DNA from 2 places in the Micromonospora sp. U56 genome. Region 1 is predicted to be linked to the other one. Evidence: predicted binding sites of a transcription regulator. Region 1 holds the regulator's gene; the other holds the start of a gene.
The links. The regulator HrcA, encoded in region 1, represses chaperone genes, less so after heat shock. The targets are predictions, from matches to a motif close to GGTTNGCACNCTCNNNNNGAGNGTGCNAACC.
Positions count from the first base shown of each region.

Region 2: a site for HrcA is predicted at 7,376-7,406, ahead of groES (co-chaperone GroES). Genes of this name have one in related genera too.

Region 1 is NZ_JAGPYL010000085.1:6,174-16,179, reverse strand. It holds gene KBX37_RS24290 (serine hydrolase) at 1-660, opposite strand, end outside; gene KBX37_RS24285 (histidine triad nucleotide-binding protein) at 657-1,016, opposite strand; gene KBX37_RS24280 (SDR family NAD(P)-dependent oxidoreductase) at 1,063-1,824, shown strand; gene KBX37_RS24275 (16S rRNA (uracil(1498)-N(3))-methyltransferase) at 1,986-2,720, opposite strand; gene dnaJ (molecular chaperone DnaJ) at 2,722-3,864, opposite strand; gene hrcA (heat-inducible transcriptional repressor HrcA) at 3,941-4,963, opposite strand; gene KBX37_RS24260 (DUF4870 domain-containing protein) at 5,198-5,833, shown strand; gene hemW (radical SAM family heme chaperone HemW) at 5,868-7,091, opposite strand; gene KBX37_RS24250 (enoyl-CoA hydratase-related protein) at 7,111-7,920, shown strand; gene KBX37_RS24245 (hypothetical protein) at 8,028-8,891, shown strand; gene KBX37_RS24240 (MOSC domain-containing protein) at 8,955-9,599, opposite strand; gene KBX37_RS24235 (carbohydrate ABC transporter permease) at 9,702-10,006, opposite strand, start outside.
Region 2 is NZ_JAGPYL010000016.1:48,321-58,326, reverse strand. It holds gene guaB (IMP dehydrogenase) at 1-1,056, opposite strand, end outside; gene KBX37_RS08765 (DUF5319 domain-containing protein) at 1,253-1,663, shown strand; gene KBX37_RS08760 (helix-turn-helix transcriptional regulator) at 1,699-2,523, opposite strand; gene KBX37_RS08755 (WhiB family transcriptional regulator) at 2,778-3,161, shown strand; gene KBX37_RS08750 (molybdopterin-dependent oxidoreductase) at 3,431-5,080, opposite strand; gene groL (chaperonin GroEL) at 5,209-6,855, opposite strand; gene groES (co-chaperone GroES) at 6,926-7,240, opposite strand; partial or broken gene KBX37_RS08735 (SAM-dependent methyltransferase) at 7,528-8,540, shown strand; gene ybaK (Cys-tRNA(Pro) deacylase) at 8,569-9,048, shown strand; gene KBX37_RS08725 (sugar ABC transporter substrate-binding protein) at 9,294-10,006, shown strand, end outside.

The sequences.
Region 1 (10,006 bases):
GGCGGCCGGGGCGATCGCACCGAAGTCGGTCGGCGGCTCCGGGTGCGCCTCGTCGGAGTAGGCGTCGACCAGAAACCCGGTGGCCGCCGCCGGCCCCGGCGTGACCGAGGTGGCGGCCAGGCCCAGTGGGGTCAGCACCCGCTCGGTGAGCACCTCTGACCAGGAGCTGCCGCGCAGCTCGCCGACCAGCCGGCCGAGCAGCGCCATGCCCAGGTTGGAGTAGTGGTAGCGGCGACCGGTCGGCAGCACCCGCTCGGCCCGGGCCAGCTCGGCGACGAGTTCGTCCGCGCCGGGGGCGCGCAGCGTGTCCCAGACGTCACCGTACGGCTCGCGTTGCAGGCCGGCGGTGTGCGACAGCAGCCGGCGTACGGTCAGCTCGCCGTGCGCCGGCAGCGCCAGGTGACGGCCGATCGGGTCGTCCAGGTCGAGCAGGCCGTCGTCGCGGCACTGCATCACCAGCACCGAGGTGAAGGTCTTGGTCACCGAGCCGATCCGGAACCGGGTGCCCGGGCCGAGGTCGGCGTCGGTGCCGGTGCCGCCGACCTCGCAGGTCCACAGCGGCCGGTCGGCGCGGTGCAGGGCCGCCGCCAGGGCCGGCACCCGGGCCTGCGCCTGCACCCGGCGCACCATCCGGGCCAGCCGGTCGGGGCCAGCCGTCACGCGACGTTCCGGGCCAGCATCGGGCCGAGCGGCGCGCCGCCGAGCAGGTGCGCGTGCACGTGGAAGAGCTCTTGGCCGCCGTACGCGCCGGTGTTGAACATCAGCCGGAAGCCGTCCCCGAGCAGCCCCTCGTCCTCCGCCACCGCGGCCGCCGTGGCGAGCAGGTCGCCGGCGAGCTTCGGGTCGCCCTGTGCCAGCGTGGCGACGTCGGCGTAGTGCTCCTTCGGGATGACCAGCACGTGCACCGGCGCCTTCGGGTCGAGGTCGCGGAAGGCGAGGGTGGTGTCGGTTTCCCGGACGATGGTGGCCGGGATCTCCCCGGCGGCGATGCGGCAGAACAGGCAGTCGGATCCCATCGGGGCATGGTAAGGCGTGCCGAGCGGCTCGGGCATGATGTGCCGCGTGACTTCACGAGCGGTACTGGTGACGGGGGCGTCGCGCGGCATCGGCCGCGCGGTGGCGCGGGCGTTCGCGGCGGCCGGGGACCGGGTGGCGATCCACCACCGGGACTCGGCCGAGCTGGCCGAGGCGCTCCGCGCCGAGCTGCCCGGCGACGGCCACGTGGTGGTCCGCGCGGACCTCACCGACCCGGCGGCGGTACGGGCCATGGTGGACGACGCCGCCGCCCGGCTCGGGGGGCTCGACGTGCTGGTCAACAACGCCGGCGTGTACGGCGAGCGGGACGCCCCGCACCCGGTCTTCGGCGCCTCGTACGAGCAGTGGCAGCGGCAGTGGCGGCGGGTGCTGGAGACCAACCTGACCGGGGCGGGCAACGTCACCTGGTGCGCTGCCCAGCACATGCGGGAGCGCGGTGGCCGGGTGGTGAACGTGTCGTCGCGGGGCGCGTTCCGGGGCGAGCCGGACCAGCCCGCGTACGGCGCCAGCAAGGCCGGCCTGAACGCGCTCGGGCAGTCCCTCGCCGTCGCGCTCGCCCCGTACGGCATCGCGGTCGCCACGGTCGCCCCGGGCTTCGTGGCGACCGACATGACCACGGAGCACCTGACCGGCGAGCAGGGCGACGCGATCCGGGCGCAGAGCCCGTTCGGCCGGGTGGCCCGCCCCGAGGAGATCGCCGCCGCCGTGCACTGGCTGGCCAGCCCCGAGGCGCAGTGGGCCTCCGGCACCATCGTCGACCTCAACGGCGCCTCCTACCTGCGTACCTGACGCCGGCCGGCCCCCGCCACACCTCAGGATCCACGCAGTTTCACTGAATGAGTGCCTATCCGGCGCGGAATAGCCACTCATTCAGTGAAAGTGCCCGCGGCCGGGCCCGGCGCGGGGCGGCCCGGCGTGCGGCCCAGCCCGGGGCGGGGTGGGGTGGGGGTTTACCAGCGGGAGAGGCGGGTGGCGAGGACGCTCAGGGCGGCCACCCCGGCGGTGGAGGTGCGCAGCACCGACGGACCGAGCCGCACCGGGCGGGCGCCGGCGTCGGCGAAGGCGGTCAACTCGACCGGGGCGATGCCGCCCTCCGGGCCGACCACCAGCACGATCTCGCCGGTCTGCGGCAGCTCGGCGGTGCTCAGCCGCTCCTCGGCCTCCTCGTGCAGCACGAACGCGGCACCGGCGCCGGCGATCCGCCGCACCACGGTCCCGGTGGACTCGTCCGGAGCTCCGGCCACCACCGGCAGCCAGGGCCGGCGGGCCTGCTTGGCCGCCTCCCGGGCGGTCGCCACCCACTTGTCCCGGGCCCGTACGCCCCGGTCGCCGCGCCACTGGGTCACCGAGCGGGACGCCGCCCAGGGCACGATCTCGTCCACTCCGACCTCGGTCATCGCCTGCACGGCCAGTTCGCCCCGGTCTCCCTTGGCGATGCCCTGCACCACGACGATCCGGGGGACCGGCGCGTCGGCGTACCCCCGGGAGGTGACCCGCACGTCGAGGGTGCCCCGGCCGACGGCGGTGACCACGGCGGCGGCCGTGCCGCCCCGGCCGTCGGCCAGCAGCAGCTCCTCGCCGACGCGCAGCCGCTGCACGGTGGCCGCGTGGTGGCCCTCCGGGCCGTCCAGGGTCAGCGTGTCGCCGGTGGGCAGCGCCTCGACCAGGAACAGCGGCGCGGACACCTCAGGCGTGCCCGTTGAAGGCGTCGCGCATCCGGGAGAAGAAGCCGCCCTGCTTGGTCAGCTCGGCGACCTCCTCGCCCCGGGTCTTGGCGAAGTCGCGCAGCATCTTCTCCTGGTCGGCGTCGAGCTTCGTCGGCGTCCGCACGTCGAGGTGGACGTAGAGGTCGCCCCGGCCGGTGCCGCGCAGGTGCGGCACACCCCGGGCCCGCAGCCGCAGCGTGCTGCCCGGCTGGGTGCCGGCCTTGACGTCGACCGTCTCCTCGCTGTCCAGCGTCTTGATGGTCAGCCGGGTGCCGAGCGCGGCGGCGGTCATCGGCACGGTGACCCGGCAGTGCAGGTCGTCGCCCTTGCGGGAGTACACGTCGTGCGGCCGCTCGTGGATCTCCACGTAGAGGTCCCCGGCGGTGCCGCCGCCCGGGCCCACCTCACCCTGCTGGGCGAGCCGGATCCGCATGCCGTCCTCGACCCCGGCGGGGATCTTGACGGTCAGCGAGCGCCGGGTGCGCACCCGGCCGTCGCCGGCGCAGGTCGGGCAGGGATGCGGGATGGTGGTGCCGTACCCCTGGCAGACGGTGCAGGGGCGGGCGGAGACCACCTGGCCGAGGAAGGTGCGCTGCACCGACTGCACCTCGCCCCGGCCACCGCACGCCTCGCAGGTGGCCAGGTGGGTGCCGGCGGCGGTGCCGGCGCCGGCGCAGGTGGTACAGAGCACCGCGGTGTCGACCGTGATCGGCGCCTCGACGCCGAACGCGGTCTCGTGCAGGTCCAGCTCCAGCCGCAGGATCGCGTCGGCGCCCGGCCGGGTACGCGGTCGCGGCCCCCGGGCGCCACCCGCGGCGCCGCCGAAGAACGCGTCCATGATGTCCTGGAAGCCGACGAACGGGCCCGCGCCGCCGGGACCGCCCGGCCCCGCGCCGCCGCCACCCGGGGCGAGCGGGTCGCCACCCAGGTCGACGATCTGCCGTTTCCGGTCGTCCGAGAGGACCTCGTACGCGGCGTTGATGTCCTTGAACTTCTCCTGGGCCTCCGGGTCCGGATTGACGTCCGGGTGGAACTGCCGCGCCAGCTTGCGGTAGGCGCGCTTGATCTCGTCGTCGGAGGCTTCCCGGCTCACGCCGAGAATGCCGTAGTAGTCCCTGGCCACTGCGTTCGGTGTCCTCATGTTCGTCTCGCGTTGCGCCGGTCGTCGGCCGGGGCCGGGTGCCGGCCCCTGCCCTGGATCAGTTCTGGGCCAGCAGTTCGCCCACGTAGCGTGCCACGGCCCTCACCGTGGCGATGGTGCCGGGGTAGTCCATCCGGGTGGGGCCCAACACGCCCAGCCCGCCGAGCGCGGTCGCCCCCGGCCCGTAGCCGGTGCTGACCACGGAGGCGGCCCGCAGGTTGTCGATCTCGTTCTCGTCGCCGATCAGCACCCGGGTGGTGGTCGACTCGGCCTCGCCGATCAGCTTGAGCATCACCACCTCCTCCTCCAGCGCCTCCAGGATGGGCCGCAGCGAGCCCTGGAAGTCGAGCAGGCCGCCCCGGGTGAGGTTCGCGGTGCCGGCGAGCGCGATGCGCTCCTCGTGCCGTTCGACCAGGGTCTCCAGCAGCACCGTGGAGAGCGTGGTCATCGCCCCGCGCAGGTGCGGCGCGGACTCGTCGACCAGCGCCTGGACCAGCGGCGGGGTCTCCGACAGCCGGCTGCCCACCAGCTTCTCGTTGACCAGCCGGCGCAGGTCGGTGACGTGGTCGGCGGGGATCGGCGCGGGCAGCTCCACCAGCCGCTGCTCGACCCGGCCGGTGTCGGCGATCATGACCAGCATCAGCCGGGTGGTGGAGATCGGCACCAGCTCCAGGTGGCGCACCGAGGAGCGGGCCAGCGACGGGTACTGCACCACGGCGACCTGCCGGGTCAGCTGGGCCAGCAGCCGCACGGTGCGGTGCACCACGTCGTCCAGGTCGACGGCGCCGACCAGGAAGCGCTCGATCGCCCGGCGCTCGGCCGGGCTCAGCGGCTTGACCCGGGACAGCCGGTCGACGAAGAGGCGGTAGCCACGGTCGGTGGGCACCCGGCCGGCACTGGTGTGCGGCTGCCGGATGTAGCCCTCCTCCTCCAGCACGGCCATGTCGTTGCGCACCGTGGCCGGCGAGACGCCGAGCTGGTGCCGCTCGACCAGGGCCTTGCTGCCGACCGGCTCCTGGGTGGCGACGTAGTCCTCGACGATCGCGCGCAGCACGGCGAGCTTGCGGTCGTCGAGACCCATCTCCCCACCTCCTGACGCACGTCGGCCCGGAGCGGCTGAGGCGCCCCGGGCGAGCGCACTGGCACTCGACTGTAGCGAGTGCCAGTCTACGTCGGCGTCCCCGCTGACGCGATGATCAGCGACGGACCACGGGTGCGCCCCGCCACCCGGACGGAGCGCCAGGGCCGATCATCCGGACATCCGGGGCGGTGTCGCTCTGGTGAGGGCTTGCCGGCAACCCCTACCGTGACGTCCATGACTGAACCACCTCGCCCTCCCGGAGCGGGGGACCCCGGCGACCGCCCGGACCCGACCGCCCCGTCCGGCTCGTCGTACGAGCCGCCCACCGCACCACTGTCCGGGGCACCCGGGGCGGGCGGCTATCCCCCGCCCGGTGGCTATCCGCCACCCACCGGTGACCAACCGCCGGCGGGCGGCTACCCACCGCCGGGTGGTTACGCCGCGCCGGGCGTCGGCTATCCGACCGCCGGCGGCTACGGCGCTCCCGGCGGCGGCTACGGCGCCCCGGGCGGCGGCTACGCCACCGACGACGACAGGACCTGGTCGCTGATCGCGCACTTCGGCGGCCCGGTCGGCGTGATCGTCGGCGGCAGCCTGCTCGGCTGGGTGGCGCCGCTGATCGCGCTCTCCGCCAAGGGCCAGCAGTCCCCGACCGTGCGGGCGCACGCCACGGCCTCGCTGAACTTCCAGATCACCTGGGCGATCGCCAACGTCATCGGCTTCGTCCTGGCTATCGTCACCTGCGGGGTGCTCTTCTTCATCCCGATCCTGACCGCTCTGGTGCCGATCATCTTCGGCATCATCGGCGGGGTGAAGGCCACCGAGGGCGTCGTCTACCGCTACCCGGCGAGCTACGCCTTCAAGAAGTGACCGGTCCCGGCCGGCCCACCCGGGCCGGCCGGGATCAGGGCAGCAGGTCGCGGACCACGGCGTCGGCCAGCAGCCGACCGCGCAGGGTGAGCACCGCCCGCCCCGCCGCGTGCCCCGCGGGGTCCAGCAGGCCGTCGGCCAGCGCCCGCTCGGCACCCGCCCGACCCGCCGGGTCGAGGGCGTCCAGCGGCAGGCCGGAGGCGAGCCGCAGCCGGAGCATGACGTCCTCCATGTGCGCCTCGCCAGCGGTCAGCACCTCCCGGGCCAGGCCGGGTGACTCCCCGGCGGCCAGGCGCTTCGCGTACGCGGTGGGGTGCTTGACGTTCCACCAGCGCACCCCGCCGACGTGGCTGTGCGCCCCCGGGCCGAGGCCCCACCAGTCCGCGCCGGTCCAGTAGAGCAGGTTGTGCCGGCACCGGGCCGCCTCGGAGCGGGCCCAGTTGGAGACCTCGTACCAGGAGAAGCCGGCCGCGCCGAGGGCGGCCTCCGCCGCCAGGTACCGGTCCGCCGCCACGTCGTCCGACGGGTACGGCAGCTCGCCGCGCCGCATCCGGGCGGCGAGCCGGGTGCCGTCCTCCACGATCAGGGCGTACGCGCTGACGTGGTCCACCCCGGCGGCGACCACCTGCTCGAGGGAGGCGGCGAAGTCCGCCGCGCTCTCCCCCGGCGTGCCGTAGATCAGGTCCAGGTTGACGTGGTCGAACCCGGCGTCGCGGGCCTCCAGCGCGGCGGCGACCGCCCGGCCGGCGCTGTGCCGGCGATCGAGGATCGCCAGCACCCCGGGTGCGGCGGACTGCATGCCCAGGGAGATCCGGGTGTAGCCGGCCGCGCGCAGGGTGCGCAGCGACTCCGGCGTCACCGACTCCGGGTTGGCCTCGGTGGTCACCTCGGCGTCGGCGGCCAGCCCCCAGGTGCGGTCGATGCCGTCCAGGATGCGGGCCAGGTCGTCGGCGGGGAGCAGGGTCGGCGTGCCACCGCCGACGAAGACGGTGTCCACCCGGGGCGGCGGGGTGTCGCCGAGGACCCGGGCCGCCAGCGCCAGCTCGGCCAGCACGGTGTCGGCGTACGACTCCCGGTCGGCGCCGCCACCGAGTTCGGCCGAGGTGTAGGTGTTGAAGTCGCAGTAGCCGCAGCGGCTGGCACAGAACGGCACGTGGACGTACACGCCGAAGCCGCGCGCGCCGACCGCGTTCAGGGCGGTGGCGGGCAGCGACCCGTCGACGGGGACGGTCTCGCCTTCTGGAAGGACGCCGGGCATGGCCACTAGTGTGCCCGGCATGACCTCTCCCGACCGCCTCGTGCGGGTCACCACGGCCAGTGGGGTGACCACCCTCACCCTGGACAGCCCGCACAACCGCAACGCGCTCTCCACGCCACTGATGACCGAGCTGCTGGCCGGGATCGCCGCGGCGGTCGCCGACGCCGCCGTCCGGGTGATCGTGCTGGACCACACCGGGCCGGTCTTCTGCTCCGGCGCGGACCTGAAGCAGACGGCCGCCGCGTACGCCAGCGGGAGCGTGCCGGCCGGGATGCTCGGCGACGTGCTGGCGGCGGTCTGGGAGTGCCCGAAGCCGGTGCTGGCGAAGGTGGCCGGGCCGGCGCGGGCCGGCGGGCTGGGCCTGATCGCGGCGGCCGACCTGGCGGTCTGCGCCGAGGAGGCGACGTTCGCCTTCACCGAGGTGCGGATCGGGGTGATCCCGGCGGTCATCTCCGCCACGGTGCTGCCCCGGCTGCACCCGCGCGCGGCGGCCGAGCTGTACCTGACCGGGGACACCTTCGACGGCCGGCGGGCCGCCGAGATCGGCCTGGTGACCGCGGCGGTGCCGGCGGACGGGCTGGACGCGGCGGTGGAGCGCTACTGCGCCTCGCTGGTGCGCGGCGCGCCGGGGGCGCTGGCCGGGGCGAAGGGCCTGCTGCGCCGCCCGGCCCCCACCGACCTGCGCGGCGAGATCGCCGAGCTGTCCGCCCTCTCCACCGGCTACTTCCTCTCCGACGAGGGCCGCGAGGGCGTGCTCGCCTTCCGCGAGAAACGATTGGCTCGATGGGTGGCCGCTCTGGACGGTGGTCCGGCAGACGGGGCCCGGTAGCACCGGTTCGGGGTGCTTTCTTCCTTTGCTCCCGAAAACGTGAACCGGTCGGCCGACCCGGCTCGCCTTTTCGGGCACGTACGCTGGGGATGACCGTGAAACAGGAGGTGCGGGTGCGAAGTCGGGCAATTGTCGCAGTCGGTGTCGTCTTCGCGGTCGTCGCTCTCCTCGGGGTCTGGGTCGTCGTCCGTCAGCTCGGCGGCCAGCTCCGGCTCCCCGTGGCGAGCCGCAGCTGCACCGTCCAGGCCGACGGCACGGTGCTGCTCGACGCCGACCAGATGGCGAACGCGGCGACGATCGCGGCGATCGGCATCCAGCGGCAGATGCCCGAGCGGGCGGTGGTGGTCGCGCTGGCCACCGCGTACCAGGAGTCGGGCCTGCGCAACCTCTCCGGCGGCGACCGGGACTCGATCGGCCTGTTCCAGCAGCGGCCGAGCCAGGGCTGGGGCACCCCGCAGCAGATCCGCGACCAGCGGTACGCGGCCAACCGCTTCTACGCCGCGCTGAAGAAGGTGCGCGGCTGGGAGGAGATGCGGGTCACCGACGCGGCCCAGGCGGTCCAGCGGTCGGCCTTCCCGACGGCGTACCAGAAGTGGGCGGACGAGTCCGAGGTGCTGACCCGCGCCCTGCTCGGCGAGGCGACCGGCGCGGTGGCCTGCACGGTGAGCCGGACGCCGGTCATGCGGGGCGAGGCGGCCGCGGCGGCGCTGACCCGCGGCCTGACCCTGGACTGGGGGCTGCCGGGCACCGGCACGGCGGCCGCGCTGAGCGGGCTCACCGTGCCCGCCGCCGACCGTCGCGACGGCTGGCGGTACGCCCACTGGCTGGTGTCGCACGCGCCCGACCACGGGGTGAAGCGGGTCCGCTTCGCCGGCCTGGAGTGGACCGCCGAGGACGGCACCTGGGCCAAGATCTCCGACGGCCGCCCGGCCGACGGCCAGGTGCTGGCGGAGGTCTTCGCCGAGGGGTGACCCTGGTGCCTCGCGGCCGGGCCAGGACGCCGGCCTACCGGTGTCGCCCGGCCCGAGACCCGGTCAGGAGCGGCTGCCGGCCACCCGGCGACGGACCTTCTCCAGGACCGGCTCCGGCAGCTCGGCGGCGTCCAGCAGCCGGGGCAGCAGCTCCGGTTCGAGGTTCATCGCCCGGAACACCTCGCCGATGGTGACCCCGTGCGCGGGCCGGTCCACCACCTCGACCGGGTCGCCCGCGCCGATCTCGCCCTCGCGCAGCACCCGCAGGTACGCCCCGGGCGCCGCCCGCACCGTGAACCGCTTGATCAGGTCGGGTACGCCCCAGAACCCGGCGAAGGTGGTGCAGGGGGTGCGCGGCTTGGTCACCTGGAGCACGGCCGAGCCGATCGCCCACAGCTCGCCGATGACCGCCCCGGTCACGTCCACCGCCGAGGTGGTCAGGTTCTCGCCGAACCCGCCGGGCGGGACGGTGCGCCCCAGCTCCGCCGACCACCACTCGGCGTCCTCCCCCGCGTACGCGTAGACCGCCTGGTCGGGGCCGCCGTGGTGGGCCCGCTCGCCGATGAAGTCCCCGGCCACCCCGTCGGCGCGCAGCAGCACCGGACCGTCCACCGGTCGCTTGTCGATGCCGCTGCGGCCGCTCGGGTCGCCCGCCCACTCCGCCTCGGTCACCACGCCGAGGTTCACCGCCGCCAGCCTGCCCGTCATGGCGCAGAGCCTAGCCGTGGACGCCGGGTCCGGGGCACCCGCCGATCCGCCGTCAGGTCAGCCCTTGACGGCGCCGGCCGGGCCCTCGACAGGGCGCGGGGGTCAGCCCTTGACGGCGCCGGCGACCAGCCCGGAGACCATCCGGCGCTGCACCAGCAGGAAGAAGACGATCACCGGCAGGGTGAACAGCGTCGAGGCGGCCATCACGGACCCCCACGCGGTGTCGTCCCGGCCGAAGAAGAAGGTCATCGCCACCGGCAGGGTGTACTTGTCCTGGTCGTTGACGAAGGTCAACGCGAAGATCAGCTCGTTCCAGGCGGTGATGAAGGAGAAGATGCTGGTCGCGACCAGGCCCGGCGCCACCAGCGGGAAGAGGATCCGGCGGAAGGTCTGGGCCCGGCTGGCCC
Region 2 (10,006 bases), on a different contig from region 1:
CCGCGCGGCCTCCATGATCGCGGTGATCTGCGGTACGCCCACCCCGGCGACGATCCGGGTGGTGCAGATCGCGCCCGGGCCGACCCCCACCTTGACGCCGTCGGCGCCCGCGTCGACCAGCGCCTTCGCTCCGGCGTAGGTGGCGATGTTGCCGCCGACGATGTCGACGCCGACGTCCTTCTTGAGCTGACGGACCATGTCCAGCACCGCCCGCTGGTGGCCGTGCGCGGTGTCCACGATGATCACGTCGACGCCGGCGTCGACCAGCGTCCGGGCCCGCTTGTACGCGTCGTCGCCCACCCCGACCGCCGCGGCGACCCGGAGCCGGCCCGCCTCGTCCTTGGTGGCGTTCGGGTACTGCTCGCTCTTGGTGAAGTCCTTGACGGTGATCAGCCCGCGCAGCCGGCCCGAGTCGTCCACGATCGGCAGCTTCTCCACCTTGTGCCGGCGGAGCAGGTCGAGGGCCTCGTCCTTGCTCACCCCGACCGAAGCGGTGATCAGCGGGGTGCGGGTCATGATCTCGTGGACCGGGGTCTCCGGCGCGGAGACGAACCGCATGTCCCGGTTGGTGACGATGCCGACCAACTGCCCGTCGCCGTCGACCACCGGCACGCCGGAGATGCGGTAGCGGCCGCAGAGCTCGTCGACCTCGCGGAGGGTGTCGTCCGGGCTGGCGGTCACCGGGTTGGTGATCATGCCGGACTCGGAGCGCTTGACCAGGTCGACCTGGAGCGCCTGGTCCTCCAGCGAGAGGTTGCGGTGCAGCACCCCGATGCCGCCCTGGCGGGCCATCGCGATCGCCATCCGCGCCTCGGTGACCGTGTCCATCGCGCTGGACAGCAGCGGCACGGTCAGCTCGATGTTGCGGGTGAGCCTGGTGCGGGTGTTGACCCGGCTGGGCACCACGTCCGACTCGCCCGGCTGGAGCAGCACGTCGTCGAAGGTCAGACCGAGCGGCACCACCCGCGCCGAGCCGGCCGGCAGCTCCGGCAGGTGACCACCCGGCTCGCCGTCGCCGACGCCGCCGGGAAGATCAGTGCTGGGCGAATTCTCCACGATTGCTCTCCTGAGCTGCTTGGACGGGCTTCAGCGAGGTGGCGCGCGCGGGCACCGGCGCACGCCGAGGTGACGGCGCGTCGTTTCATCGTACCCATTGGGCTGGGCCGGCCCCGGCGGTGCCGGCGCGGGTCGGCGAGGCCACCGGGGTGGCCGGGGGGACGCGTCCGGCGAGCGTTGGGACTACGGTGAGGGGGTGCACGACGAGCCCATCGACCCGTTCAACGGCGACCCGGCCGATCCGGCTGCTGGTCTGCACGATCCCCGTGAGGAAGATCCGCTCGACCCGCTGACGGAGGTCGAGCGCCAGGACGTCCTGGAGGACCTGGCCGACCTGGAGATCTACCAGGCCCTGCTGTCGCCGATCGGGGTGCGCGGGCTGGTGATCGAGTGCGAGGACTGCCGGGAGCCGCACTACTTCGACTGGGACCTGCTCCGGGGCAACCTGCGCCACCTGCTCAGCTCCGGCCGGCCGCGGGTGCACGAGCCGGCCTACGACCCCGACCCCGACCACTACGTCACCTGGGACTACGCCCGTGGCTACGCGGACGGGGTGCACGACACGCTGACCGAGGCGGCCGAGGAGGAGTCCCCCTCCGACGACTGAGCCCGGACGACTGATCCCGACCGCGGGCGGCCGGCTCAGGCGACCAGGCCGGCGCGGAAACCGGCGGCCACGGCGTGCGCGCGGTCCCGGGCACCGAGCTTGCGGAACAGCCGTCGGGCGTGCGTCTTGACGGTGTCTTCCGAGACGAACAGCTCCCGCCCGATCTCGGCGTTGCTCTTCCCCTCGGCCATCCCGAGCAGCACCTGCAGCTCCCGCTCGGTCAGTCCGACGGCGCCGCGCCCGCTGCGCGCGCCGGGCGCGCCCCGCCGGCCGGTGGGCGCGGGCGCCTCCGGCTCGGCGGCGGCCTCCGGCTCTGCTTCGTCGTCGCCGCGCTGCACCGGTACCACCGACGGTCCCCCGGGCCCCTCGGCCGGTCCGGCGGGCCAGCCCGGGCCCGGATTGCCCGGGGTACGCCCGGCCGAGGGCCGGGGCGGCGCGCCGACCGCGGCGGTGTCCCGGGCCGGATCGGTGACCCGGTTCCGGGTCGTCCGGCCGGGGGCGGAGAGCAGCAGCAGGGCCTTGGCCACCGCGCTGGTCAGGTCGTGGTCGGTGCCCTGGATCAGTCCCCGGGCCCCGGCGTTGATCGTCGCCGCGGCGGCCTCGGACTCCTCGGCGCCGAGCAGCAGCACGGCGGCCTGCGGCGCGCGGGCGAGCACCCGGCGGACGAAGCCGGCACTGTCGGGCCGGGTGAGCGCGGTGTCGGCGAGCACGACGTCGACGGGGCGCTCGGCCAGCCGCAGCATCACCTCGGGATCGGAGACGGCGGTCCGCACGACCGCGGCCAGGCCGAGCCGGGCGGCGGCCGAGGTCAACTGCTGCGCGGCGAGCGGTGTCCGGACGCAGACGAGAACGGTACGCACGGTGGTCTCCTCTCCGCAGAGAGCAGACCATGGCCGGCTGGGCCGGGGTGGAGGTTCTCGGCAATCCTCCGAACTTTTCCGACATCCAGGGCATATGCCGCGACTTGTCCGAGGTTTTCGATCACAGAAGTGTGAGTCTGGGAAAGGTCGGGTACCGAGACGCCAGGCCGGAAACGGTGCGCCTGCGCGGACCGCCGCCCGGACACCGGATGCGAACGAGACCTCCGCGGTGCCGCGCGGGAGGAGGGGTGCTGATGTCGAACGTACGTAGACTGCCCGGACCCATCGTCGACCTGTGGGACTGGCAGCGGCTCGGTGCCTGCCGGGGCCGCGACAGCGCGCAGTTCTTCCACCCCGACGGCGAGCGCGGCTCCTCACGGCTGCGCCGCGAGTCCGGTGCCAAGGCCGTCTGCCGGGCCTGCCCGGTCCGGGCCGAGTGCGCCGCCCACGCGCTGTCCGTCCGCGAGCCGTACGGCGTCTGGGGCGGCTTCAGCGAGTCGGAGCGGCTGCGGCTGCTCGCGCTGGGCTGGGAGGACCTGGCCGACCGCCGGCAGACCCGGGTCGACATCGCCCGGCTGGAGGCCCGCCTGGGCCGCCCCCACAAGTCCGCCGTGCCGGACCAGCGCAAGGTCGCCTGACCCGCCCGCACAGACCTCGTCGACGCCGCACCCCGCACCGGGGCGCGGCGTCGTCGTGTCGGGGCGGACGCGACGGCCGGGCGCAGTCCCCCCGGTTCGGTGCCGACCTGCAGCGACCGGACGGGGTCGGCGAACGCTATGGAGCTGATGTCGTCAACGACTCAGCGGCCGCCCTCCCTACCGTGAATCGTCGACGACATCAGCTCGACAGTGCTCCAGACCGCCGCGTCCCCGGTGCGGCACACCGGGACGCGGCGAACGCGGCCGGGTCAGCGGACGGTGACCTTGACCGTGTGCCAGCCGGTGGCGCCGTCCGGCTCGACCGGCTGTTCCCGGCCGGTCTGCGTCTCACCGGTGGCATCGGTCGCCCGCACCTGGAAAGTGTGCTCGCCCGGGGTGGCGTCCCAGCGCCAGGACCACTGCACCCAGGTGTCCATCGACACCGTCGGGGCGAGCGCCGCCTCCCGCCACGGGCCGCCGTCGACGCGTACCTCCACCCGGCTGATCCCCCGGTGCTGGGCCCAGGCCACCCCGGCCACCATCACCGGGCCGGCGGTGAGCCGGTTGCGCGGGCGGGGCGTGTCGATTCGGGACTGCGTCTTGACCGGTCCCTGCGCCGACCAGCCGCGCGGCACCCAGTACGCGTCGAAGTCGGCGAAGCTGGTCAGCTCCAGCTCGGTCACCCATTTGCACGCCGAGACGTAGCCGTACAGGCCGGGCACCACCATGCGGACCGGGAAGCCGTGCTCGACCGGCAGCGGCTCGCCGTTCATCCCGACCGCCAGCAGGGCGTCCCGCCCGTCCCGCAGCACCGCCGTCGGGGTGCCACAGGTCCAGCCGTCGACCGAGCGCCCCACCACCTGGTCCGCGCCCTCCTCCGGGTCCGCCTCGTCCAGCAACTCCTTGAGGGGTACGCCCAACCACCGGGCGTTGCCGATCAGGTCCCCGCCCACCTCGTTGGAGACGCAGGCCAGGGTCACGTACCGCTCCACCATCGGCCGGGCGAGCAGGTCGGCGAAGCTCAGCTCGATCGGGTTGCGCACCCGCCCGTGGATCCGCAGCCGCCAGGTCTCCGGGTCGACCTGCGGCACCACCAGCGCGGTGTCGATCCGGTAGAACCCGCTGGTCGGGGTGACGTAGGGGGCGAGCTGCGCCAGGGACAGATCGGCACCGGCCGGTACCGCGGGCGCCGCCGCCGACGGGGCGGGCAGCGTGACCGCCTCCCGGGCCGCCGACACGCCCCGGCGGCCGGCGAGCCAGTGCCCGCCCAGCCCGGCCACGGCGGCCGCGCCGGCCAGCACGCCCACCCCGCGCAGGAACCGGCGCCGCGAATCCGGGTCGCTGCTCTCCAACGGCTCCCACCCGGCCGGCGGGCGGCTCACCGGATCCGGGCCGGGTGCGGCCGCCACACCGGCGGCCGGGTCGGGCGCGGCCGGCGTCGACGGGCCGGGCGGGGGTGTCGGCGGGGTCCAGGGCCACGGGTCGACCTCCAGCGGGCCGGCGAGGAAGGCCCAGAGCACCAACCCGCCCAGCCCCGCCCCGACCAGCGAGGGCAACGCGTCGGCGGCGTCCGCGCCGGCCCGGGTGAGGGCGGCGGCCACGCCGAGACCGGCGAAGGCCGCGATGCCGGCCAGGCCGATCCACAGCCGGCGGACCGCCAGCAGCCCGAGCAGCGCGGCGAACGCGGCGAGCAGCAGCGCCGTCCCGACCAGCAGGGCCATCTTGTCGTACGTGCCGAACAGGGTGATGGCGAACTGCTTCAACGGCTCGGGTACGACGTCCACGACCAGCCCGCCGACCGCGATCAGCGGGGCGGACCGGGGGCCGGTGAGGACCGCGACCGGCTCGGCGACGCCGATGGCCACGGCGGCGGCCGTGATCCCGGCGAGCGCGGCGAGGCCGCGGGGCGTGGTGCTCATCGGACCAGTGTTGTCGATCAACCGGACCGACCGCCAACCACGTCAGCGTTCCGTAATGCCCGCCGCAGACGCGTCAGGGCGCACCGTCTGGCGGAGACGGTGCGCCCTGAGTCGGCGTACGCCGTGGGTCAGAAACCCGGGCCGTGCTGGTGGCCGTGACCGTGGCCGTGGCCGTGGCCACCGGCGGCGGCCGGCTCGGCCTTCTCCGGCTTCTCCACCACGAGGCTCTCGGTGGTCAGCAGCAGGCCGGCGATCGAAGCGGCGTTGGTGACCGCGTTGCGGGTCACCTTCACCGGGTCGATGATGCCGGACTTCACCAGGTCGACGTACTGGCCGGTGGCGGCGTCGAGGCCGTTGCCCCACTCCTTGCCGGCGACCTTCTGCACCACCACGTAGCCGTCGTGGCCGGCGTTCTGGGCGATCCAGCGCAGCGGCTCGACCAGCGCCTTGCGGACGATCGAGACGCCGGTCTTCTCGTCACCGGTCAGGCCCAGGTCGTCGGCGAGCACCGGCAGGATCTGCGCCAGGGCGGCACCACCACCGGGCACCGTGCCCTCCTCGACGGCGGCCTTGGTCGCGGCGATGGCGTCCTCGATGCGGTGCTTGCGCTCCTTCATCTCGACCTCGGTCGCCGCGCCCACCTTGATGACCGCGATGCCACCGGAGAGCTTCGCCAGCCGCTCGGCCAGCTTCTCCCGGTCCCACTCGGAGTCCGAGGCCTCGATCTCCTTGCGGATCTGCGCGACCCGGTCGGCCACCTCGGAGGACTGGCCGCCACCGTCGACGACGGTGGTGTTCTCCTTGTCGACCACGACGCGCCGGGCGGTGCCGAGCACCTCCAGGCCGACCTGGTCGAGCTTGTAGCCCAGCTCCGGGGCGACCAGCTCGGCGCCGGTCAGGATCGCCATGTCCTGGAGCATCGCCTTGCGGCGGTCGCCGAAGCCGGGGGCCTTCACCGCGCAGACCTTGAGGGTCTTGCGGATCGAGTTGACCACCAGGGTCGACAGCGCCTGGCCCTCGACGTCCTCGGCGATGATCAGCAGCGGCTTGCTGTTCTGGAGGACCTTCTCCAGCAGCGGCAGCAGCTCCTCGATCGCCGAGATCTTCTGCGTGGTGATGAGGATGTACGGGTCCTCCAGGACCGACTCCTGCGACTCCGCGTCGGTGACGAAGTTCGGCGAGATGAAGCCCTTGTCGAACTGCAGACCCTCGGTCACCTCCAGTTCGGTGGTGAGCGCGGAGCCCTCCTCGACGGTGATGACACCGTCGCGGCCGACCTTCTCCATCGCCTCGGCGATCAGCTCGCCGATGGTGGCGTCCTGCGCGGAGATGGTCGCGACGTTCGCGACCGCCTCCTTGCTGGAGACCTCGACGGCCCGGTCGAGCAGCGCCTCGGAGACCTTGGCCGCCGCCGCGTCGATGCCCCGCTTGAGACCGGACGGGTTGGCCCCGGCGGTCACGTTGCGCAGGCCCTCGCGGACCATGGCCTGGGCCAGCACGGTCGCGGTGGTGGTCCCGTCGCCGGCGACGTCGTTGGTCTTCGTCGCCACCTCCTTGACCAGCTGCGCGCCGAGATTCTCGTAGGGGTTGGTGAGCTCGATCTCCTTGGCGATGGTCACGCCGTCGTTGGTGATCGTGGGCGCACCGAATTTCTTGTCCAGGACGACGTTGCGCCCGCGCGGGCCGAGGGTGACCTTGACCGTGTCCGCGAGGGCGTTGACACCGTGCTCGAGCAGGTGTCGGGCGTCGTCCGAGAAGCTCAGGATCTTCGCCATGAATGTCCCTTCGAAGCGCCGTTGCCCCGGCCGGGCGTGCGGGACCGGGGCAACGACACTGATCGGTTGCTTACTTCTCGATGACCGCGAGGACGTCGCGGGCGGAGAGCACCAGGTACTCCTCGCCGGCGTACTTGACCTCGGTGCCGCCGTACTTCGAGTAGATGACGGTGTCGCCGACGTTCACGTCAACCGGGATCCGGTTGCCCTTGTCGTCGATGCGGCCCGGGCCGACAGCGAGGACGGTGCCCTCCTGCGGCTTCTCCTTGGCGGTGTCGGGGATCACGATGCCCGACGCCGTGGTGGTCTCAGCCTCGTTCGCCTGGACCAGGATCCGGTCCTCGAGCGGCTTGATCGCAACCTTGGTCGCGGTAGTCACGGGCATACCCTCCTGGGGTACTGGTTTCGTTGCCGGTCGACCGGGGCCGACCAGCGTCAATCTGCCACATGCCACCGGGCGGGGCCGTCGTCGCGGGTGCCGGTCCGCCTGGCGTTCAGCGCCCGCGCCGGATGACTCGGGAGCTGGCACCCTCGGGGTGAGAGTGCTAATCGCAGGTTATTCCTCGGCTAGCACTCCGTCAAGGAGAGTGCCAGCGCGTCGCGCCCGAAGGGCCGCGATCGACGCGGCAGGGGCCGGTCGGACGGCGCGAGGCGGGTCGGGAGAATGGGCGCGTGGACATCGACCAGCTCGCCGCGCTGCGTACCCCCGAGGGGTCGGCCGCGCTCGCCGCGGCGGCCGAGCTGGCCGGCGGCGACCCGCTGGCCTCGGCCGCCGCGGTGCGCGCCGCCGGGGTGCCGGCCGGGCTGGCCGCCGCCGCGCTGACCCAGGCCGAGCTGCGCCGCCGGGCGGGGGCATCCGGGTGTACGGGGTGGAGGCCGACCCGGTGACCGCCGCGATGGCCGCCGCGAACGCCGAGGCGGCCGGGCTGGCCGAGGAGTTCACCGTGGAGTGCGGCGACGCCACGGCGTTCGACGTGACCCGGGTGGACGGGGTGTTCTGCGACCCGGCGCGACGCCGGGCGGGCACCGGCCGGCGGATCTTCGACCCGAACGCCTACTCCCCACCCTGGGACTTCGTCATCCGGCTGGCCGCGCGGGTGCCGTACACGGTGGTGAAGGTGGCCCCCGGCATCGACCACGCGCTGATCCCGGCGGGCGCCGAGGCGGAGTGGGTGAGCGCGGACGGTGACCTGGTCGAGGCGGCGCTCTGGTGCGGCCGGCTGGCCGAGGTGCCCCGCCGGGCCACCGTGCTGCGCGGCGACGTCGCGCACCGGCTCACCGGCTCGGGTGCGGCGGAGGCGGCCGTCGGCCCCACCCGCCCCTTCCTGTACGACCCGGACCCGGCCGTGGTCCGCGCGCACCTGGTCGCCGAACTGGCCGACACCCTCGGCGCGACGATCGCCGATCCGAGCATCGCCTACCTGTACGCGGACACCCCGACCCCGACCCCGTTCGCCCGCTGCCTGGAGGTCACCGACGTGCTGCCGTTCTCGCTCAAGCGGCTGCGCGCGCTGCTGCGGGAGCGCCGGGTCGGCCGGGTGGAGATCCTCAAGCGCGGCTCGGCGCTGGAGCCGGAGAAGCTGCGCCGGGACCTGAGGCTGGCCGGCGACAAGCCGGCCAGCCTGGTGCTCACCCGGGTCGCGGGGGCGCCGACCGTGCTGGTCTGCCGGCCCGTCGCGAGCTGACCTCCGGCGTCCGGTTAGCGTGACCGGCATGGCGGGACAGGGCACTCCGGCGACGGCGCTGCTGGCGAAGCGGAAGATCCGGCACAGCACCCACCCGTACGACGTCTCCCCCGACGCGCCGAACTACGGCGCGCTGGTCGCCGAGGCGCTCGGGGTGCCGCCGGAGCGGGTGTTCAAGTCGCTGGTCACCGAGGTGGACGGGGGGCTGACGGTGGCCGTCGTCCCGGTCACCGGCGAACTGGACCTCAAGGCGCTGGCCGCGGCCGTCGGCGGCAAGCGGGCGACGATGGCCGACCGGGCGGCCGCCGAGCGGGCCACCGGTTACGTCCGGGGCGGGATCAGCCCGCTCGGCCAGCGCCGGCGGCTGCCCACGGTGCTGGACTCCTCGGCGCTGGCGTACGACACCATCTACGTCTCGGCCGGCCGTCGCGGCCTCCAGCTCCAACTGGCCCCGGCCGATCTGATCGCGCTGACCGACGCCACCACCGCGGCCCTCGCCGCCCACTGATCAGTTCCGGCCGCCGGAAAAGAAAAACGGCACCGGTGTGGAAACGATTCTCCACGCCCAAACTCGTCGCGCGGCAGAGCGGATCGGACCTGCGGAGATCGCGCTTTTCCCCGCGTTACGGGATCGTTACGGCGGTCCGCCAAACTCGTGAGCTCGGCAGTCTTGCGCCGCCGACACGGGTGGCAATACGTTGCCGCTCACAACAAACCAGCCTGCCACCACCACCCCCGAAAGGACCCGTGCAGATGCGCAAGGGCCTCCTCGCACTCACCGTCGTCGGCCTGCTGGCCGCCAACGGCGTGGCCGGTTGCGGCGACCAGCTCAGCGGCGGCGACGCGGCCGGTGGCGCCAGGAAACCGAAGATCGGCGTGATCCTGCCTGACAGCAGGACCTCCGCCCGTTGGGAGGGCGCGGACCGCCGATTTCTCGAGGAGGCGTTCGACGCCGCCGGAATCGACTCCGACATCCAGAACGCGCAGGGTGACAAGAGCCAGTTCTCCAACATCGCCGAGCAGATGATCACCAATGGCGCGAGCGTCCTGATGATCGTCAATCTCGATTCCGGCACCGGCAAGGCGGTGCTGGAGAAGGCGCGGTCGCAGGGCATCGCCACCATCGACTACGACCGGCTCACCCTCGGCGGCTCGGCGCAGTACTACGTCAGCTTCGACAACGAGGCGGTGGGCAAGCTCCAGGGCCACGGCCTGGCCCGATGCCTGACCGAGCAGGGCGCCCGGAAGCCGGTCGTCGCCTTCCTCAACGGTTCACCGACGGACAACAACGCCACCCTGTTCAAGAGCGGCTACGACTCGGTCCTCAAGCCGAAGTTCGACGCCGGGGAGTTCCGCCGCGGCCCGGACCAGTCGGTGCCGGACTGGAACAACGCCCAGGCCGGGGTCATCTTCGAGCAGATGCTCACCCAGACCGAGGGCCGGATCGACGGCGTCCTCGCGGCCAA